3 regions of the Rouxiella badensis genome follow, and region 2 is predicted to be linked to each of the others. Evidence: predicted binding sites of a transcription regulator. Region 2 holds the regulator's gene; each other region holds the start of a gene.
The links. Region 2 encodes LexA, which represses DNA repair genes until DNA is damaged. Its sites were predicted from a motif close to TNCTGTATGTACATACAGNA; they were not measured.
Positions count from the first base shown of each region.

Region 1 (3,285 bases), 910 kb from region 2:
TTAGGATAACGCGATAAATTGTTCGCGTAATGCATGCAACTCATCACGCGTATTCGCGGCGTCTTCAAACTCCAGATTCTGCGCATGCTGGTACATCTTCGCTTCCAGCTCGCGAATGCGTTGCTCCAGCGCCTTCGGCGTAAGTGCCTTGACCGTTGAAGCCGCCTGCGCTTCACGCAGCTCTTTGTTTTTCTTGAATTTCGGCTGTCCAAGCTGAAGAATGTCGCCGATTTTCTTGTTCAGACCCTGCGGCGTAATGCCCCTTTCGAGGTTGTAGGCCTCCTGTTTCGCGCGGCGACGCTCGGTCTCGCCGATAGCCTTAGCCATCGAGTTGGTAATCTTGTCGCCGTACAGAATCGCCTTGCCGTTAAGGTTACGCGCCGCACGACCAATGGTCTGGATAAGCGAACGCTCAGAGCGCAGGAAGCCTTCTTTATCGGCATCGAGAATCGCCACCAGCGATACCTCCGGCATGTCCAAACCCTCTCGCAACAGGTTGATCCCCACCAGCACGTCAAACTCGCCCAGACGCAGGTCACGAATTATCTCGACGCGCTCGACGGTGTCGATGTCTGAGTGCAGGTAACGCACCTTCTCACCGTGCTCCTCGAGGTATTCGGTGAGATCTTCGGCCATGCGCTTGGTCAAGGTCGTCACCAGCACGCGCTCGTTGATCGCCACGCGTTTGCGGATCTCAGACAGCAGATCGTCGACCTGCGTGCTCACTGGCCGCACTTCAATCAGCGGATCGAGCAGCCCGGTCGGCCTGACCACCTGGTCTATCACGTCGCCACCGGATTTCTCCAGCTCATAGTTGCCCGGTGTCGCCGAGACGTAAATGCTCTGCGGGGCCAGCGCCTCGAACTCTTCAAAGCGCAGCGGACGGTTGTCCAGCGCCGAGGGCAAACGGAAACCGTACTCCACCAGCGTCTCTTTGCGCGAACGGTCGCCTTTGTACATGCCGCCTATCTGCGGAATGGTGACATGGGACTCATCGACAATCAGCAGCCCATCAGCAGGCAGGTAGTCAAACAGCGTCGGTGGCGGCATACCTTCGCCACGCCCGGAGAGATAGCGCGAGTAGTTTTCGATGCCCGAGCAGTAGCCGAGCTCGTTCATCATCTCAAGGTCGAACTGGGTACGCTGGCTGATACGTTGCTCTTCCAGCAGCTTGTTGTTCGCCAGCAGATTCTTGCGCCGGTCGGCCAGCTCGACTTTTATCTCTTCCATCGCCTGCACGATGCGCTCACGCGGCGTCACGTAGTGCGTTTTCGGGTAAATAGTAAAGCGAGGCACTTCCTGCGATACCTGTCCGGTCAGTGGATCGAACAGTGAAAGCCGCTCAACCTCGTCGTCGAACAGCTCGACGCGCAGCGCCAGGTCATCAGACTCGGCCGGGAAGATGTCGATAACCTCGCCACGAACGCGAAACGTACTGCGCTGGAAAGCCTGGTCATTGCGCGCATACTGCAGCTCGGCAAGACGGCGCAGAATTGAACGCTGATCGATGATCATGCCCTTGGTCAGGTGCAGCATCATCTTCAGATAGAGGTCAGGGTCGCCCAGACCATAGATGGCAGAGACCGAGGCCACCACTATCACGTCTTTGCGTTCAAGCAACGCCTTGGTCGCCGAGAGTCGCATCTGCTCGATGTGTTCGTTAACCGAGGCGTCTTTCTCGATAAAGGTATCGGAGCTCGGCACGTAGGCTTCGGGCTGATAATAATCGTAATAGGAAACAAAATATTCCACCGCGTTCTCGGGGAAGAACTCTTTCATCTCACCATAGAGCTGCGCCGCCAGCGTTTTGTTGGGCGCCAACACCATGGTGGGCCGGTTCAGGTCGGCAATCACGTTGGCGACGGTGAACGTTTTGCCTGAGCCGGTCACGCCCAGCAGCGTCTGGTGCGCCAGACCGTTTTCCAGCCCTTCTTCAAGGCGGCGAATAGCCTCAGGCTGATCGCCCGAAGGTTTGAATTCGGAATGTAGTTTGAATACTTTGCTCATTGCGGGCTACCTGAGATGAGAACGTGCGAGACCGGAGAGGAAGTATGGAATACTCACTCACCTTGTCAAATGGAACATAGACAAGCTTGGACTAAACATTATACTGGATAAAAACCCAGCATCAAGCTACGATTCTTTCTTGAGCGGTCGGATTGCACTTTTTCAGGTAACGCCGTCCACCCATTTTCCCCATCAAGGGACATTTATCCCCAGATTCTATCGCGAATTAACTTTTGCAAGCTCGACTGACGAAAACTTACACAATCACTAGGGTCAGACAAGGGTGCTCTTGATTTTAATTAACCTATTGATAAATAGGATTTTCCCTAAAAAGTCGAGAATGCGGGCAAACTAAGCTCAACCCGCGCCCCGACTCGCCTGTAGCAACTTTTATAACTCTCATGCACAAGGTTATCCACAGGAATAGTGGATAAGTCTCAGCGCGCCGCTTGGGCCGTGCGCTGACAAAAATAGACATTTAGCCTTTGGTGCCTCATTTGACGTTTTTTTAGTTATTTTTTTACACTTTTATTTCTTTATATATTCAGTTTTGACCTAGAAAAAGCCGCTCTTTTGGATTGCAAAATTGATATGTGCATCTCATCAGGATTTTTCTGCTCTCTCCTTGCCTTTTGCTTGCACCAAAACTTCCAGCCTCAGCACTGGCAAAGTGCACCTCGAATCCTCAACTTGTCCGATAACATTAATTTTGGTAATGCATTGGCACAGGGTAGGCCTGCCGCAGCCTCGCGGTGCCTGCTTCACAATCCTTTAAGACTTATCTTTTTAAACTTGGCCCAAGAGTTGCAGTATTAGTCCAAAGGGTTAGCTTTACAGATAATGTGCTGATTAATCTTATGCCCACTAATTCTCTATTTTTTAGCAACAGTGAATGCTTTTAAGGCGAAAAAACGTCAGTTTTAGCCGTTTAGCACTGCGGGATGGCCGTTTGTCACTTGTTAATGCTGTTTAAATGCGAGACTTAAACGGAATTTAATCCTGTGTTAACAGACTAACGGCATCGAAAAAATGTCAGAAATATGACAGGGGTTGTCAATGTTGTGTTCAACGGAACGCCGAACAAATGAGGAACAACTGATGCTAAGTGTAAAAGCGGTTAACCAGTTTTATGGTCAAAATCATATCCTGTGGGACATCAATCTCGAGCTTTACCGCGGCCAGTGCAACTGCCTGATAGGCCGTAATGGCGTCGGTAAAACGACGTTGGTTAACTGCATAATGGGCCATTTGCCGGTTAAAAGTGGCTCGATGATCTGG
Region 1 covers NZ_CP114062.1:2,799,231-2,802,515, forward strand. The annotation lists gene uvrB (excinuclease ABC subunit UvrB) at 1-2,007, opposite strand; gene O1V65_RS12970 (ABC transporter ATP-binding protein) at 3,106-3,285, shown strand, end outside.
Region 1: the regulator LexA is predicted to act here: its motif matches at 2,109-2,128, upstream of uvrB (excinuclease ABC subunit UvrB).

Region 2 (3,285 bases):
CAGGTTCATCAGCACGGCGTTGACGGCAACGATCTCCGTCCCGAGTCGCGCACCGATGATAGTAAGGGAAGAGAAGCACAGCTGCACCAGCAGGGAACGCAGCATAATGTCCCGATTAAGCGCGATCAGCTGGCGCAGATTGCCGCGCCATGCGTCTTTCAGCAGCTCAATACTTATTCCGTGTCTTCTCATCACAATGGAAACTAGCCACAGTCCCAAAGCCAGCGTGGCATATTCGGAGCAGGCGGTAGCAACGGCCGCACCCTTGACGTTCCATCCCAACCCGACCACCAGCCACAGGTCAAGAATAACGTTAAGCAGATTGCCTACTATCAGCATGATGACCGGCGCACGCACATACTGGGCCCCGAGCAACCAGCCGAGAATCACTAGGTTCGCCAGCGACGCAGGGGCGCTATACCAGCGAATCGAGAGGAATATTTGCGCCTGCTGGAGCACCGCCTGACTGCCGCCCACGATGTGCAATGCGGCGGAAATCAACGGCTGGCGAAACAGGAAAATGAGCGTACCGGCAATCAGTGCCAACAAAAACGGCTGCACGAACGCGCGGGCCAGCAGAAGGTTATTCCGCGCCCCCAGCGCCTGCGCGGTCATTCCGGTGGTGCTCATACGCAGGAAGAGCAATAGCATAAATAGGAAGCTGGTGACCATTGCCCCGACGGCGACACCGCCAAGATAATCAGGGCTATCAAGATGACCAATCACTGCTGTATCAACCAAACCCAGCAAGGGCACGGTAATGTTGGAGAAGATCATCGGGAGGGCGAGAAGCCAGAGCGCCTTGTCGGCAGGGCTTAGAAAGGTTTTTCTTAAAGCAGGCAAAGAGAAAAGCGATCGCATAATGGTGTGAGAGCCCAGGCTGTGATGACGATTCGTGGTTTAACGGATTATATAAACAACAACGGCTTATGAATAACAGGTCTTCGTGTGACAGAAACAATATCGCCCCAATGAAGGGGCGACAGGCAAAACGAGACTGTGTAAATGGCTAACGCCAAAAGCGGAGGCTGATTAGATCCAGTCGCCGTTGCGGATAACGCCGACCGCCAGTCCTTCAATGCTAAAGTTTTGCTCGCGAAGATCGACCACAATAGGTTCGAACTCGCTGTTTTCAGGCAGCAGCTGCACGGTATTGCCCTGCTTTTTAAGACGCTTAACGGTCACTTCGTCGTCAATGCGTGCGACAACAACCTGCCCGTTACGGACGTCCTGCGTTTTGTGAACCGCCAGAAGGTCGCCGTCTAAAATACCAATATCACGCATCGACATGCCGCTGACACGCAGCAGGAAGTCGGCGCTCGGTTTGAACATACCTGGGTCAACCTGATAGTGCCCTTCAATATGCTGAGTCGCCAGTAATGGCTCACCGGCGGCCACGCGGCCAATCAGCGGTAGCCCGGCTTCTTCTTCCATCAGCAAACGAATGCCGCGAGAAGCGCCGGAAACAATCTCGATAACGCCTTTACGTGCCAGCGCTTTCAGGTGTTCTTCAGCGGCGTTAGGCGAGCGGAATCCCAGACGGGTGGCAATTTCTGCACGTGTTGGCGGCATACCCGTGGTCGAAATATGATCGCGTATAAGGTCATAGACCTCTTGTTGTCTGGTCGTTAAAGCTTTCATTCCGCCCCCTGGTTGTTTATACAGTCCAGCTGTGAGTATATACAGGTACTGGCGGAATTAAAACCTAAGAATCTGCAAAAACAGACATTAAGAAGTATGAAATATTCAAAGCCAGTGCGGCACCAGGATGACTGCCCAGGTGAAAAGCGCAAAGCCAATGGTGATTGAAACAGCAGCGGAACCCATATCCTTCGCACGCCCAGAAAGTGGGTGTATTTCAGAGCCAATTCGGTCGATTGCCGCTTCTACCGCACTGTTCAGTAATTCAACAACCAGCACTAAAATGAGTGCGCCAACCATTAATATTCGTTCGATGCTGCTAACATCAAGGTAAAATGCCAGTAAGATGGCGGGGACAACGACGATAGCTTCCTGACGGAATGCGGCTTCATGCTTCCAGGCGGCGGTAATTCCCTTGATAGAATAGCCGGCTGCCTTATAAATTCGGGTAAACCCAGTGACCTGATTTGCCATTATTTTTAAGTCTTAATGTGATTTTTAGGCATTTTAGCCTGAATTCGTTGTCCTATCACCACAGATCTCATACCTGCTTTCTGGTATCCTTGCGGCGAATTGCTAACAAGAGGCTTTACGTTTTTTATGTCAGGATGGCGTAGACTTTATTATACCTTACTGAATTTACCGCTAAATTTGCTGGTAAGAAGCAAGGTCATTCCTACAGATCCCGTGACGGAGTTGCGTTTAGATCCAACGCGTCCAATTCTGTATGTTTTGCCGTACAACTCCAAGGCCGATCTTCTGACACTGCGGGCACAATGCCTCGCGCAGAATCTGCCCGACCCGCTCATTCCTCTGGAAATAGACGGCGTTCAACTGCCGAGTCACGTTTTCATCGGTGAAGGGCCACGTGTTTTCTCCTATTATCAGCCTAAACAGGAATCGGTGAAGCTGTTCCATGACTATCTGGACCTGCACCGAAATAATCCGAATCTTGATATTCAGATGCTGCCTGTTTCGGTGATGTTTGGCCGCGCGCCGGGCCGTGAAGGTCAGGAAACTCCGCATCTGCGCGTGTTGAACGGCATTCAGAAATTCTTTGCCGTGCTGTGGTTAGGCCGCGACAGCTTTGTTCGCTTCTCTAACACCGTGTCGCTGCGCGATATGGCCACCCAACACGGTACCGACAAAACCATCGCCCACAAGCTCGCCCGCGTTGCGCGTATGCATTTCTCGCGTCAGCGTCTGGCCGCAGTCGGCCCCCGTCTTCCGGTTCGTCAGGACTTGTTCAACAAGCTACTGGCCTCCAAAGCGATTGAAAAAGCCGTTGAAGATGAAGCACGTAGCAAAAAAATCTCCCACGACAAGGCCCAGCAAAACGCCATTGACCTAATGGAAGAGATTGCCGCCGACTTCAATTATGAAGCGGTTCGCCTTTCTGACCGCGTGCTGAGCTGGACCTGGAACCGTCTGTATAAAGGGATCAACGTTCATAACGCCGAGCGTGTGCGTCAGCTGGCTCTGGACGGTCAGGAGATTGTTTATGTGCCTTGCCACCGCAGCCACATGGACTACCTGCTGCTGTCTTACGTGCTCTATCATCAAGGCTTGGTGCCTCCGCACATCGCGGCAGGGATCAACCTGAACTTCTGGCCGGCCGGACCTATCTTCCGCCGCCTGGGCGCG
Region 2 covers NZ_CP114062.1:3,710,707-3,713,991, forward strand. The annotation lists gene dinF (MATE family efflux transporter DinF) at 1-861, opposite strand, end outside; gene lexA (transcriptional repressor LexA) at 1,033-1,641, opposite strand; gene O1V65_RS17125 (diacylglycerol kinase) at 1,747-2,115, opposite strand; gene plsB (glycerol-3-phosphate 1-O-acyltransferase PlsB) at 2,242-3,285, shown strand, end outside.

Region 3 (3,285 bases), 1.6 Mb from region 2:
GCCATGCCGAGACTTTGGGATCGTCGGTGCGGCTGTAGTTAATCGCTCCTCCGGCGTTGATCGGCAGGTAATGGTTTTCGATGTCCAGACCGTCGGTATCGTCGTGGGAATTGGCGATGGAGCCGTAGTTACCGTTTTTGATGTACTGGAAGTAGGTGCCGGGATCGACGTAGCGGATCTTTAGCTCAATCCCTAGACGCTGGCGGGCCTGCGCCTGTAGCGCCTCCAGCAGCACGTCGCGCTGGTCACGCACCGTCACCTGAGACTGGACAACCAGAATGCTCAGACGTGCGCCGTTTTTGGTACGAATGCCGTCTGAGCCCTTGGTCGTCCAGCCTGCTTCATCGAGCAGTTTGTTCGCCAACTGCGGATTGTTGCCGTATTTGCCTTCAATGCTTTTGTCATAAAGCGGGTCGATGGGCGAAGTAATCCCCCAGCTGTGAATGCGGTGGCCGCGATAAATAGACGTCAGAATACCTGCAACGTCAAGCCCTTGCAGCAGCGCCTGACGCACGTTCAGCTCCTGCGTTGGGCCATCTTTGACGTTCAAAAACAGCGAGTAAGGCGTGCCGGTATTCGGCGCACTTTGATAGCTATAGTCTGGGTTGTCAATGAACTCTCCGGCGTCGTTACCGGAGATACCCTCGATGGCATCCACCTGACCGGAGAGCAGTGCACCGGTACGCACCGACGACTCTGGCAGAATGCGGTAGGTGATGCTGTTGAGGTAAGCCGGTCCCTGATGCGCAGCATTGCCGGAGGACCAGTGATAGTCCGGGTTACGTACGAAGACAATCTGCTGATTCTTGTCCCAGCGCTTGAGGATAAAAGGCCCGGTTCCCGCGATATCGGTACCGCCCGACTTCAAATCTGCCGCCTTCCACGAGGACGGAGAAATAAGTTTCAACCAGCTAATATAAGACAGGAACGGGCTATAGACCGCCTTGAGGGTGACCACCACGGTATAATCGTCCGGCGTTGCAATATTGGCAATGCGCGAGCCTATCACGCACATTGTTGAGCCGGCGCAATAGGTCAGGTTCTGAAGATTTTTAAAGTTCTCGGCAACCGCTGAGGCATTAAATTTCTCGCCGTTCGAAAATTTCACGTCCTGGCGTAAATGGAAGGTATAGGTTTTATGGTCTTTACTGATTTCATAGCCGGTTGCCAGCCATGGAATATAGCTGCCGTCGGCTTTACGCGCCAACAGCGATTCAAACGCCGCTCGCTGAACTAATTCCACTTTGGTCTGCCCGTTAAACTGTGGATTCAGCGTCGTGGGGTTGGTTTCAATGCCCCAGATAAAATCTCCGCCCTGTTGCGGTGTTTGCGGGGAATTATCGGCGGCATAAAGAGGATGGAGGGCGGAAATAACGAGTAAAGAAATTGCACTTATTGAATATTTCATAAAGTTCTCATCAAAAGATCAGGCAATTATTCCCGAGGGTGATAAATAAGAAGAGCTAATCATGGTAATTACGGCTTATTCAAAGAGACGGATTATTATTGATGAGCGGGTTTTATGAGTAAAATCACAATAATTGCTTAGGAATGAAAATAAAAAGCTTAGGTTTACGTTATTGAGGGTGAGGAATAGAGGTTTTATTCCCTGACGCCGGAAATACTTTAGCGCCAGGGAAGGGGGTGTTCATTTTCAACGATGATAGCAATCAGGCGGCTTTTACCGCACGGATTTTCTTCTCGCTAACGGCATTTTCAGCATCAGGCTGCTCGGCAGCGGGCTGGATTTCTGCTTTGTCTGATTCTGCGTTGGCATCAGCATCAGGAACCTTGCTGGTGCGCAGAATATGCTGAACCGCCTCTTTCTGCTCTGCAAAGAACAACCCCATGCTTTCTGCCTGCGTTTCGTCTAGCTCAAGGTTACTCTGCAATAACCAGTCTGAGAACGCTTCGGCCATGTCGAGCATTTTGTCATAGGCATCGGCTTCTTTTTTACTGGCAAAAGTCATTTTTTCTTCACCTTTTCTAACGACAACAAATTTTGTTTCAACAGCCATGGTTTACTCCTTATACTGTAATTATGTACAGTGTATCAGACGCGCGTGAAAAGTGCAGCCTCTGATGGCAATTTTTGTGAGGCGAGCAAGGAATTCGCCGACGGTTCGCCGGGGAGTTGTTGTTAGAAGGAATAACGTCATTCTGGCATTATGTTGGCCTGATTCACCGGCCATTCAACGGATGCCCGGCTTTTTTATGCCTTTTTAGGGCAGATGTTTCCATTCTGATTACAAAGACATTATTGTTTATTGCGATAACAATCACTCTATCTCGCGCCCTTGCCCGCGCGACTCGAAGGAATGGATTTAATGACCCCACAGATTGCGTTGCTGGTTTTAAATACCCTTACTGAAGAACATCAGGCGAGGGTGGCGCAGGCCTGCGACGCCACCTTTGCGCAGACCGACGAATCGCGCGCTACCGCTATTCGGGAGAAGGGCGCTGAATTTAGGGCCGTGCTTACCATTGGGCTGCTTGGCCTGACGCGTGAAGAGATGGAGGCCATGCCGAAGCTGGAGATTATTTGCTGCATGGGCGCGGGGTACGAAGGCATTGATATTGAGGCCGCCCGAGCGCGCGGCATCGTGGTCGTCAACGGGCGTGGCACGAATGATAACTGTGCGGCCGACCACGCGATGGGGCTGGTCATTGCCACCGTGCGTAATTTCCGCAGACTCGACAAACTCTGCCGTGACGGCGTCTGGCGGACCTCCATTCCTCAGCCGACCAACGTGTCGGGTAAACGCATGGGAATTTACGGATTGGGCACCATCGGCGAGAAAATCGCCAGACGCGCGCAGGGGTTTGATATGGCGATTGGCTATCACAATCGGCGCGCCAAGGCAGACTCGGCCTATCGCTATTTTGATAACCTGCTCGACCTCGCTGCATGGTGCGACATTCTGGTTTGCGCTGCCCCGGGCGGTGCCGAAACCAAACACAGCATTGATGCTGCGGTGCTGGAAAAACTCGGGCCAGAGGGTTATCTGATTAATATCGGGCGCGGCAGTTTGGTCGAGACGTCTCTCCTCGCCGCGGCCCTGCGCGACGGGGTGATTGCGGGGGCGGGAATCGACGTCTATGAGACCGAACCCCAGCGCCCCGAGGCATTACTGGACCTCGACAATCTGTTGATTACGCCGCACCTCGCCGGTTGGTCACCTGAGGCGACGCAGGCGCAGCTGAGTCTGTTCCTCGCCAATCTTGAGGGGCATTTCACCGGCAGCGGCGTGCTTTCACCGGTCTAAAAAGGCGATTATTCGCCAG
Region 3 covers NZ_CP114062.1:2,069,219-2,072,503, reverse strand. The annotation lists gene O1V65_RS09575 (ABC transporter substrate-binding protein) at 1-1,408, opposite strand, end outside; gene O1V65_RS09570 (YebG family protein) at 1,671-2,018, opposite strand; gene O1V65_RS09565 (2-hydroxyacid dehydrogenase) at 2,328-3,266, shown strand; gene O1V65_RS09560 (nitrilase family protein) at 3,275-3,285, opposite strand, start outside.
Region 3: the regulator LexA is predicted to act here: its motif matches at 2,032-2,051, upstream of O1V65_RS09570 (YebG family protein).